One region of the Paenibacillus sp. J23TS9 genome, then DNA from elsewhere that is predicted to be linked to it. Evidence: predicted binding sites of a transcription regulator. Region 1 holds the regulator's gene; each other region holds the start of a gene.
The links. Region 1 encodes CtsR, which represses protease genes until heat stress. Its sites were predicted from a motif close to ATGGTCAATAAAGGTCAAACA; they were not measured.
Positions count from the first base shown of each region.

Region 1 (3,283 bases):
CGGATGTCGGCAGAGGACAAGGAAAACGCAAGAAAGAGATTCAGTCCTGAAAATACATGGGGGATTTTTGGTGAAGAAGGGGAGCTGAGTGCGAAGTTGGTGCTGCTGCCTGTTGATATCTTTGTGTATGGCAGGAAAATACCGATGGCAGGGATTGGCGGCGTGGCAACATGGCCGGAATACCGCCGGCAAGGACTGGTCAATCAGCTTCTTACGCACTCACTGAAGGTGATGAATGAATCGGGTAAGCTGCTCTCCTTACTGCATCCTTTTTCTTTTCCTTTCTACCGCAAGTATGGCTGGGAAATGTTCAGTGATTATAAAAAGTATGTTATTCCAACCGACAAGCTGCCTGCCAAGGAAATGACGGATGGAACTGTGCGGCGAGATATTACGGATATAGCCATCTTAAATCAGGTATACGAGGCTTATGCAAGCGGTTTTAACGGTATGATGGTCCGTAGCGAGGAAAGGTGGAAGCATTCCATTCTGGATGATGAGGGACACACAGCCGTGTATTATTCCCCTTCGGGAGAGCCGCAAGGATACCTACTATATAAAGCCGAGAAAAAAGAGCTTTTGGTTGAAGAGTTTGTTTGGCTGAATGAAGAATCCAGACGGGCATTATGGACCTTCATATGCAATCATGACTCGATGGTAACCCAAACCGTTTTAGCCCAAATGCCTGCCAATGACGGCCTAACGTATATGCTTGCAGATCCAAGGATTACGCAGGAGCTTTCGCCTTTTGGTATGGCCCGGATTGTAAATGCAGCAGGATTTGTACAGGAATTTGCTTTCCAAGGCAGCGGAGAGGAACAATCCTGGACGGTACAAATTAAAGATCCACATGCCCCATGGAATGAGGGGAATTGGCAGTGGACACTTTCAGCAGAAGGAAAAGCTTCTGCAACAAAGACAGCTTCAGATGAGAATACACAAATTCAGTGCGATATCCAGACGCTCGCTGCTATGATGTTAGGCTATAAGCGGCCAATGGAATTGTGGAAATTGGGAAGATTGAACGGAGAGGCTGAAGCCATAACCAGATTGGAGCAAGCTATTCCCGTTGGTCAAACGTTTTTGCTTGACTATTTTTGAAATATTAATAATATACATAACTCTCCTGCACAGAAATGGCGGGGGAGTTATTTCTAATAAAAGGGATGAAATCGGACAAATAGGTCAAAAATGATATAAATACAGCTGCCCCCTTGGCAAAACGTGAGAATATGTTATAATATAGTCAAAGAAAGTCAAAGTCAGTTGTTGATCAAACATGGAATAGTCTGTGAATAAATGATGTTTATGTATGATCTGAATTGCCTGATGTTACAATAATAAAGCAGAAGCTGCGGGGATACCGGCGGCCCATGTTTGTATTCTCTTGTATCCGGTTCGCGCTTTGGATCTTTGGGTAATTTTTTAATTATGTGAATGATCCTTGAAGCTGGTGTTGGAATGGAGAAATTATTGGCTTTCGACAGCATTACAAGTGGAGGATGAATGATGCGTAATATCTCTGATATTATTGAACAATATCTGAAGGGTATTTTGCATGAAAGTCCCGAAGGATTGATCGAAATACAGCGTAATGATCTGGCGGACCATTTTTCCTGTGTACCCTCCCAGATCAATTATGTGATAAGCACAAGATTTACGCTGGAGAAGGGCTATCTCGTGGAAAGCAAGCGCGGAGGCGGCGGTTATATCCGGATTCAACGTATTGAGCTTCCGCAACATTCGGCGCTCCATACTCATCTACATACGACGATTGGCAGTACGATTGATCAAACCGTCGCAGAAGGGCTGATTTACCAGTTGGAGGAAGCCCGGTTTTTGAGTAAACGGGAAGCGTGCATGATGCGGGCTGCCATATCCAGAGAGATCCTATTGGTCAAACTTCCCTTTAGGGATGAGATACGTGCAAGGATAATGAAAGCGATGCTGATTTCTTTGCTAGGCAAATGAGTCTACAGAGAATAGGAGGTACTCGATATGCTTTGTCAAGAATGCGGAAAGAGACCCGCAACGCTGCATTTCACTAAAATTGTAAACGGTGAGAAAAATGAGTTCCACATTTGTGAAACCTGTGCGAGGGAAAAAGGGGAAATGATTCCTGGCACCTCGGGAGGATTCTCTATACACAGCCTATTATCAGGACTGCTTGATTTTGAAACCGCGGGAAAAGGGACGGCAAGTAGTAGCGTCAAAGCGCCACAATCCCTGCGATGTGAAGAATGCGGAATGACGTATTCGCAATTTAGCAAAATAGGCCGGTTCGGCTGCAGCTCCTGTTATAAATATTTTGGCGACCGCCTGGATCCTCTCTTCAAGAGAGTGCACGGGAATACGGTGCATGTCGGCAAAGTGCCGAAGAGAAGCGGCGGACGGATCCAATTAAAACGCAAAATCGATGATCTTAAGCTCGAACTGCAGCAGTGTATTCAGCAGGAGGAATTTGAAGAAGCTGCCCAGCTTAGAGACCAGATCAGAACACTTGAAAAAGAAATGGCAGGACAGTAAAGTTCGCTTAAAGCGAGGAGGAATGCGTGATGCCCAATCTCCGGTTTACCGAGAAAGCGCTGAGTGAGTGGATGCTTGGTACGGGAAGCGATTCCGATATCGTCATCAGCAGCCGGGTACGCATAGCGCGGAACCTGCAGCACTTGCCGTTTCCCCTTTTGGCGACACGCCAGCAATCGGAGGAAGTGCTGAATCTTCTGGCCAAAGTGCCCGAGGAACAGGATATCAAGTCTTTAGGAACGTTCTACACCATCGAGCTGGATGAAATCGAGCCGATTGATAAAAAGGTTCTGGTAGAGAAGCATTTGATCAGTCCCAGCCTGGCGAATGAGTCTCAAAACGGGGCCGTGATGATCAGTGAAGACGAATCTATCAGTATCATGATTAACGAAGAGGACCATCTTCGCATTCAATGTCTGTATCCGGGTTTTCAGGTCCGTGAAGCGTGGGAAAAGGCGACATCCATCGACGATCTTTTTGAGGCCGAGGTGGATTATGCGTTTGACGACAAACGCGGATATCTAACCAGCTGTCCCACCAATGTAGGAACGGGGCTCCGGGCGTCTGTAATGATGCATCTTCCGGCTCTGGTGATGACACAGCAGATTAACCGGATTTTATCCGCTGTTTCCCAGGTTGGCCTAACCGTTAGAGGAATTTACGGGGAAGGCAGCGAAGCAGTAGGAAACCTGTTTCAGATCTCCAACCAGATTACGCTTGGGCAGAGTGAAAATGAGATCATAGATAATCTGCACAG
Region 1 covers NZ_BOSG01000008.1:62,208-65,490, reverse strand. The annotation lists gene KJS65_RS28480 (GNAT family N-acetyltransferase) at 1-1,101, shown strand, start outside; gene KJS65_RS28475 (CtsR family transcriptional regulator) at 1,510-1,971, shown strand; gene mcsA (protein-arginine kinase activator protein McsA) at 1,999-2,526, shown strand; gene mcsB (protein-arginine kinase McsB) at 2,556-3,283, shown strand, end outside.

Region 2 (3,283 bases), on a different contig from region 1:
CATTCCTGAATCAGTTCCTGCCGCAGCTGGTTGACTGGATTCGGGAGAACGGGCTGGAAAGCCGCAGCTATTTCCATATTTCCGATGAGCCGACGCTGGATCACCTGGAGTCTTACGAAAGCGCCCGTAATATCGTCAAGGATCTGCTCGAGGGATTTCCCATCATCGACGCGCTGTCGGATTACGACTTCTATGAAAAGGGTTTGGTGGAGAACCCGATCCCGGCCAACAATCACATCGAGCCTTTCCTGGAGCACGGGGTCACGCCGCTGTGGACGTATTACTGCGTATCACAGTACAGGGATGTATCCAACCGCTTCTTCAGCATGCCGTCTGCACGCAACCGGATACTCGGTTACCAATTGTACAAATACGATGCGGCCGGATTCCTGCACTGGGGGTATAACTTCTGGTATACGCAGTATTCCAAGCAGGTTATCGACCCGTTCCGCGTGACGGATGCAGGGGGTGCCTTCCCTTCCGGCGACGCCTACCTGGTGTATCCGGGCGAGGACGGCCCGATCGAATCGATCCGGATGGAGGTTATGTACGAGGCGCTGCAGGATTTGCGCGCGCTGCGCCTGCTGGAGGAACTGATGGGACGGGATGAGGTACTCGCGGCGCTGGATGAGGGCTTGGATGAGCCGATCACATTCAGCTGCTATCCGAGGAATGCGGATTGGATTCTGTCGAAGCGGGATTGGATCAACGGTAAGATTAAAGAGCATATGCTGATGAAGAAATAGCTTTTACGAAAAGGGGCATCTGTCGATGTCCCTTTTTTTGGTGCAAGTTACTCGTACGGAATTTCGAGGGAATGGCTTCATGAGCAATAAGAAGGGCTGCCGGGGGTTACTTCCCACTGGGCAGCTCTTTTGGTCTGCGTGTTCTGCAAGACAGGTATGAATGTACACCTTCAGATCATCCGTGACGGCATCCGCATCGATGACAGCTTTGACCTGGTGAGTTTGCCTCCACGCGGCTTCCGGAAAACAAAATGAAAATTTTCAATATATCGTTTTCAAACATCTTGACTTTGCGTCTGAATGCGGTATAATAGTCAAAGAAAGTCAAAGTCAAAAGAAATTGATCAAACGTCAAACTTAGACCGAATACCGTTACGGCGGTGTTCATTTTCACAACTCAGTTAAAGACTAATAACTTAGCTTCATCCAACCCAATTAGCAACATACCAAGAAAGGGGCCATGTACAATGCGTTGTCAAAAATGTAATCATAACGAAGCAACGGTAGGACTTAGCCTAACAATCAATCAAAAATCCGAAAAACTTTATATATGTCAGGAATGCTATGCAAAAATGAACAGCGGAATCCCGTTCCATGCCGGTTTCGGCTCATCGGGCATGCCGCCGATCGATGAATTCTTCAAAGGCTTCATGCAGCCGCAGCAAGCTCAACATGATGCTTCTGGCACCCATGCTGCAGCTAACCGAGCTTCCGGCAACGGCAGCCAAAGAGGCGGAATGCTGGATCAGCTGGGACGCAATCTGAATGACGCCGCGAATGCTGGCCAGATTGATACGGTGATTGGCCGTGATGAGGAGATCGAACGTGTCATTGAAATTTTGAACCGCCGCAGTAAGAACAACCCGGTGCTGATCGGTGAACCAGGGGTTGGTAAAACAGCCATCGCCGAAGGTCTTGCCCTCCGTATTATCGAAGGCAAAGTACCGGCCAAGCTGCTGAATAAAGAGGTATATTCACTGGATGTTGCCTCTCTTGTTGCAGGTACAGGGATCCGGGGTCAGTTCGAAGAGAAAGTCAAACAATTGATTGCCGAGCTGCAGCAGCGCGAGAATGTTCTGTTATTCATTGACGAGATCCATCTGCTGGTCGGTGCTGGTTCCGCTGAAGGTTCGATGGATGCCGGTAATATCCTGAAGCCCGTGTTGGCACGCGGTGAATTGCAGGTGATCGGTGCTACTACACTGAAGGAATATCGTCAGATCGAAAAAGATGCTGCCCTGGAACGCCGGTTCCAACCAGTCATGGTCGATGAACCAACGGTACAGGAAACCATTGAGATTCTGAAAGGACTGCGTCCGAAATACGAGGAATTCCATGGGGTCCGCTATTCGGATGACACCATTGTAGCTTGTGTACAGTTATCTCACCGTTATATTCAGGACCGCTTCCTGCCGGATAAAGCCATCGATCTGCTTGATGAATCGGGCGCCAAACTGAATCTGCGTGCTTCCGAGAGCGGTCATGGGCAGATTCAAGCACGTCTTGAGAAAATTAGCGGCGAGAAGGATCAGGCAACCCAAGCTGAAAATTACGAACTTGCTGCTAAACTGCGCGATGAAGAAGCCAGTCTGTTGAACCAGCTCAATCATGCCGGAACGGATCACGGCAGCCAGACAGAGGTGCGTGTAGAGGATATACAGCAGATCATTGAACGCAAAACAGGCATTCCGGTCGGTAAACTGCAGCAGGATGAGCAGAACAAGATGAAGAACCTTGCAGCCCGTCTGGAAACGAAAGTGATCGGTCAGACCGAAGCGGTGGAGAAGGTAGCTAAAGCGGTACGCCGCAGCCGTGCAGGACTCAAGCCGAAAAATAAACCAATCGCTTCCTTCCTGTTCGTCGGACCAACCGGTGTTGGTAAGACAGAACTGTCCAAGTCGCTGGCAGAGGAACTGTTTGGTCAGGCAGACGCTATGATTCGGCTGAATATGAGCGAATATATGGAGAAACATTCCGTCTCCAAGCTGATCGGTTCGCCTCCAGGCTATGTCGGTCATGATGAAGCGGGTCAATTGACGGAGCGTGTACGCCGCAATCCGTACAGTATTATCCTGCTGGATGAAATTGAGAAGGCGCATCCCGATGTGCAGAATATGTTCCTGCAGGTATTGGATGACGGCCGCCTGACGGACAGCCAGGGCCGTACCGTAAGCTTTAAGGAAACGGTGATCATTATGACCTCCAATGCAGGCATTACGGAGAAAAAGATCACAGTAGGCTTCTCGGCTGCTGAATCCGTACAGACCAGTTCGATTTTGGACTCGCTGGGCTCGTACTTCCGGCCTGAATTCCTGAACCGCTTTGATGCGATTATTCCGTTTGCTTCACTGAAGGAAGATGATCTCGTTCAGATTGTCGATAATATGCTCGGCGAAATTGAGATCACGCTTGGCGAGCAGGGTATTTCCCTTAACGTCTCTGATGATGCCAAGAAGAAACTGTCAGAGCTGGGTTACAATCCGGCATTTGGAGCCCGTCCGCTGCGCCGTGTCATCCAGCAGTACGTAGAAGACGGC
Region 2 covers NZ_BOSG01000002.1:577,420-580,702, reverse strand. The annotation lists gene KJS65_RS18095 (DUF4091 domain-containing protein) at 1-746, shown strand, start outside; gene KJS65_RS18090 (ATP-dependent Clp protease ATP-binding subunit) at 1,214-3,283, shown strand, end outside.
Region 2: a site for CtsR is predicted at 1,057-1,077, ahead of KJS65_RS18090 (ATP-dependent Clp protease ATP-binding subunit). Genes of this name have one in related genera too.

Region 3 (3,283 bases), on a different contig from region 1:
CAACTTTCTTAGCTCCGCCTTTCAGGTGCTTTTCAGCTGCTTCTTTAGTAGTGAAGAATCCGGTACATTCCAGAACGATATCAACGCCGAGATCTCCCCAAGGAAGCTCTTCAGGGTTACGGTTCGCAAGAACCTTAACTTCTTTGCCGTTTACTTTGAAGAAGCCGTCATGAACTTCAACATCGCCACCGAATTTGCCTTGCGTTGTATCATATTTAAGCAAATGAGCCAACATTTTAGCATCAGTCAAGTCGTTGATTGCCACAACTTCGATGCCTTCCACATTTTGAATGCGGCGGAAAGCGAGTCGTCCGATACGTCCGAAACCGTTAATGCCTACTTTTACACTCATTGAATAGTCCTCCTAGAATTTCTTTTTTTTGAGGATTCTGCAAAAGCCGTTAATACGGTCGCAAAATCCAGTATTTATTCAAAACAGGCATTACACCTGTATTGATAACTCTGTTGTTTTAATGACTTTCAGGTAATTGTTCATCAATTCGTCTGCAAATTTCGATTGCTGCTGCCTCATCCGTAACGAGTATGTTCTCGTGTCCGAACTTCAGCACGGAGTGAATGGCATCCGCCTTGTCTCTCCCGCCAGCGATCCCAATCACGATCTCCGTTCTCATAATATCCTCGAGCCGGAGGCCAAGCGTGAGCATCCGATGAACAACTTCACCCTGTTCGTTAAAGTAGTAGCCAAAAGATTCGGCCACCGCGCCTTCCTTCTGAATATCCTGCACCGTAGATAAATCCAGCCTTCTGCGCCGGGTCATTTCCATTGCGTCCCCAATGCCGTGCATAATAATACGGCACTGCCGGATCACCTGTACAATTTCCTGGATATTCCTGTCCTGTACAAGCGATTGATACGCGTCATCGCTCAGCAGATCCGGTACATGAAGCAGCCGGTACTGTGCGCCTACACGCTTCGCCATGGTAGAGGCAATGGTGTTCGCCTGGAATTCCATACTCTCTCCAAGGCCGCCTCTCGCCGGTACAAACCAGCTGTTCTTCATAGGGACAGACACTTGAGGATTGAGCTCCTCCGCAACAGCTGCCAGCGTGGAACCACCGGTGACTGCCACGGTGTCTTCTTGATTCATAACTCCTAGCAGAGCCTTGGCTCCTGCACGTCCGAGATCGCGTTTGGTCAGCGGTGAGTTTTCACAGTCCCCCGGCACGACCACAACCTTCTGCAGGCCGTAGGCATGACGGATTTTCTCACCGAGCTCGTTCAGTCCGAACAGCTCCTTGGCCATCGGTCCCATCTGTTCCAGCAGGCTTCGTCCCGCTTCGCTGACTTTCATGCCGGAGCTTTCAATTTCAATGAGTCCTTGGGCTTTCAACAAATCTGTCTCTGCCCGCAAAACCCGCTCCGTCATATGAAGCGATGCTGCCAGCGTACGCCGGCCTATCAGCTCCGAAAGCATGATCTGATGAAGAATGGTGTACCTTGTCTTGAGGATGTCCATGAGATCAGGCAGAAGCTGCTTTTGTATCTCTATTATTTTCCGCATTGCTTTCCACTCCTGCAACTTCAACTTCCTTCACTCTGACTCCTTGGCCTTAAAATGTCCCGGGTTAACGTTTTAAGTCCCACTTACATTCTACTCAATTTTCAGGTCAGTTGCAAGTAGTCTAACGTCTATCCTTCACATTCTTCTTTCCTCTTATACAGGTGTACGGGCAAAAGGCCTGCATCACCGCCAATAACACGTACTTGTCCCTATTCACCAAAAGATCTCTTGCAATCTTCAGCCATATATCATATAATAATTTTTGCTGTATAGGACGTGTGGTGACATGATTTACCGACACTCATTCTACAGAAATTACATTACGCGCCCGTGGTCCAATGGATATGACGTAGGCCTCCGGAGCCTGAGATCGAGGTTCAATTCCTCGCGGGCGCGCCATTATTTTTACCAAACTTCTACCATATGTTTAACCAACAGGACAAAAGCCAATCATCGGCTATTTTTTTTACCCTGAGTTTGACTATCTTTGACTTTTTGTTTGAAATTGTTTATCATGTGGTTAATACGGTAACAGTATGTATAGAATGATTATACTTGATCTATGTGAATAGGGAGGTTTTCCACGTGAGTTATGTACCTATGGTCGTTGAACAAAGCAACCGCGGCGAACGCGCGTACGACATTTATTCCAGACTCTTGAAAGACCGCATTATTTTCCTGGGTTCCGATGTCAACGACGTGGTTGCCAATTCGATTATTGCCCAGCTTCTGTTCCTGGCTGCCGAAGACCCTGAAAAGGATATTCACCTTTACATCAACAGCCCGGGCGGCTCCATCACAGCCGGTATGGCGATTTTTGATACAATGCAGTACATTAAGCCGGATGTATCTACCATCTGCGTAGGCCTCGCTGCTTCCATGGGCGCATTCCTCTTGAATGCGGGTGCCAAAGGCAAACGTTTCGGTCTGCCAAACAGTGAAATCATGATTCACCAGCCGCTCGGCGGCGCTCAGGGTCAGGCAACGGATATCGAGATCCGCGCCCGCCGCATCCTGAAAATGCGTGATACATTGAACCGCATCCTCGCTGATCGTACGGGTCAGCCGCTGGAACGGATCGAGAAGGATACGGACCGCGACTACTTCATGAGTGCAAAAGATGCCGCTGAATACGGCCTGATCGATAAAGTACTGGAGCATCCTCCGGTGCAAGGCGTCTAAGCTTTTAGGCATTAAAAGAGAGCTGCTTCCTGAACCTAAGGAGGCGGCTCTCTTTTTATCATGTTCCATCCTTACATTCTATGGTATTTTCTGAATGCAACAAAAGAAGGTGCCTCAGGCTTAAAACCTGCGACACCTTCTTTATTTTCATAATGAACAATACTTATTTGTAATCCGCGAATGGGTCGGTACCCTTCGGAAGCAGTTCGCCGAAACTGAACGTATACGTCGGAAGACCTGCCGCATAAGGCGCAATCTCGTACTGTTGATAGTAGATAGCAAGTCCGCCCTCTTTGACATAGAAGCTCGGCTGATCCGAGAGGCCTGCTCCCTTGCCGTCAAAGGTAACCTTTATCGTTTTCTGCTTCAGCAGCTTGTCGAGCTTCTGCTTGTAATCCGGTGCGGCCTTAAGCACATCGCCCAGCTCCAGCTGCTTGCCGTCCTTCAGAGAGAAAGTCTTGCCGTCGCGGTATGTGCCGCCATGAGCCCCTCCCGAATATCCATACTTATCGGTAACCACGCTGAGGATGCCTTCGCGGTTGTAGGTAACAACGAAGCTCTGGACAAAGTCGTACATA
Region 3 covers NZ_BOSG01000010.1:38,771-42,053, reverse strand. The annotation lists gene gap (type I glyceraldehyde-3-phosphate dehydrogenase) at 1-352, opposite strand, end outside; gene KJS65_RS29055 (sugar-binding transcriptional regulator) at 471-1,523, opposite strand; tRNA gene KJS65_RS29050 (tRNA-Arg) at 1,848-1,922, shown strand; gene clpP (ATP-dependent Clp endopeptidase proteolytic subunit ClpP) at 2,109-2,705, shown strand; gene KJS65_RS29040 (DUF3298 and DUF4163 domain-containing protein) at 2,869-3,283, opposite strand, start outside.
Region 3: a site for CtsR is predicted at 1,998-2,018, ahead of clpP (ATP-dependent Clp endopeptidase proteolytic subunit ClpP). Genes of this name have one in related genera too.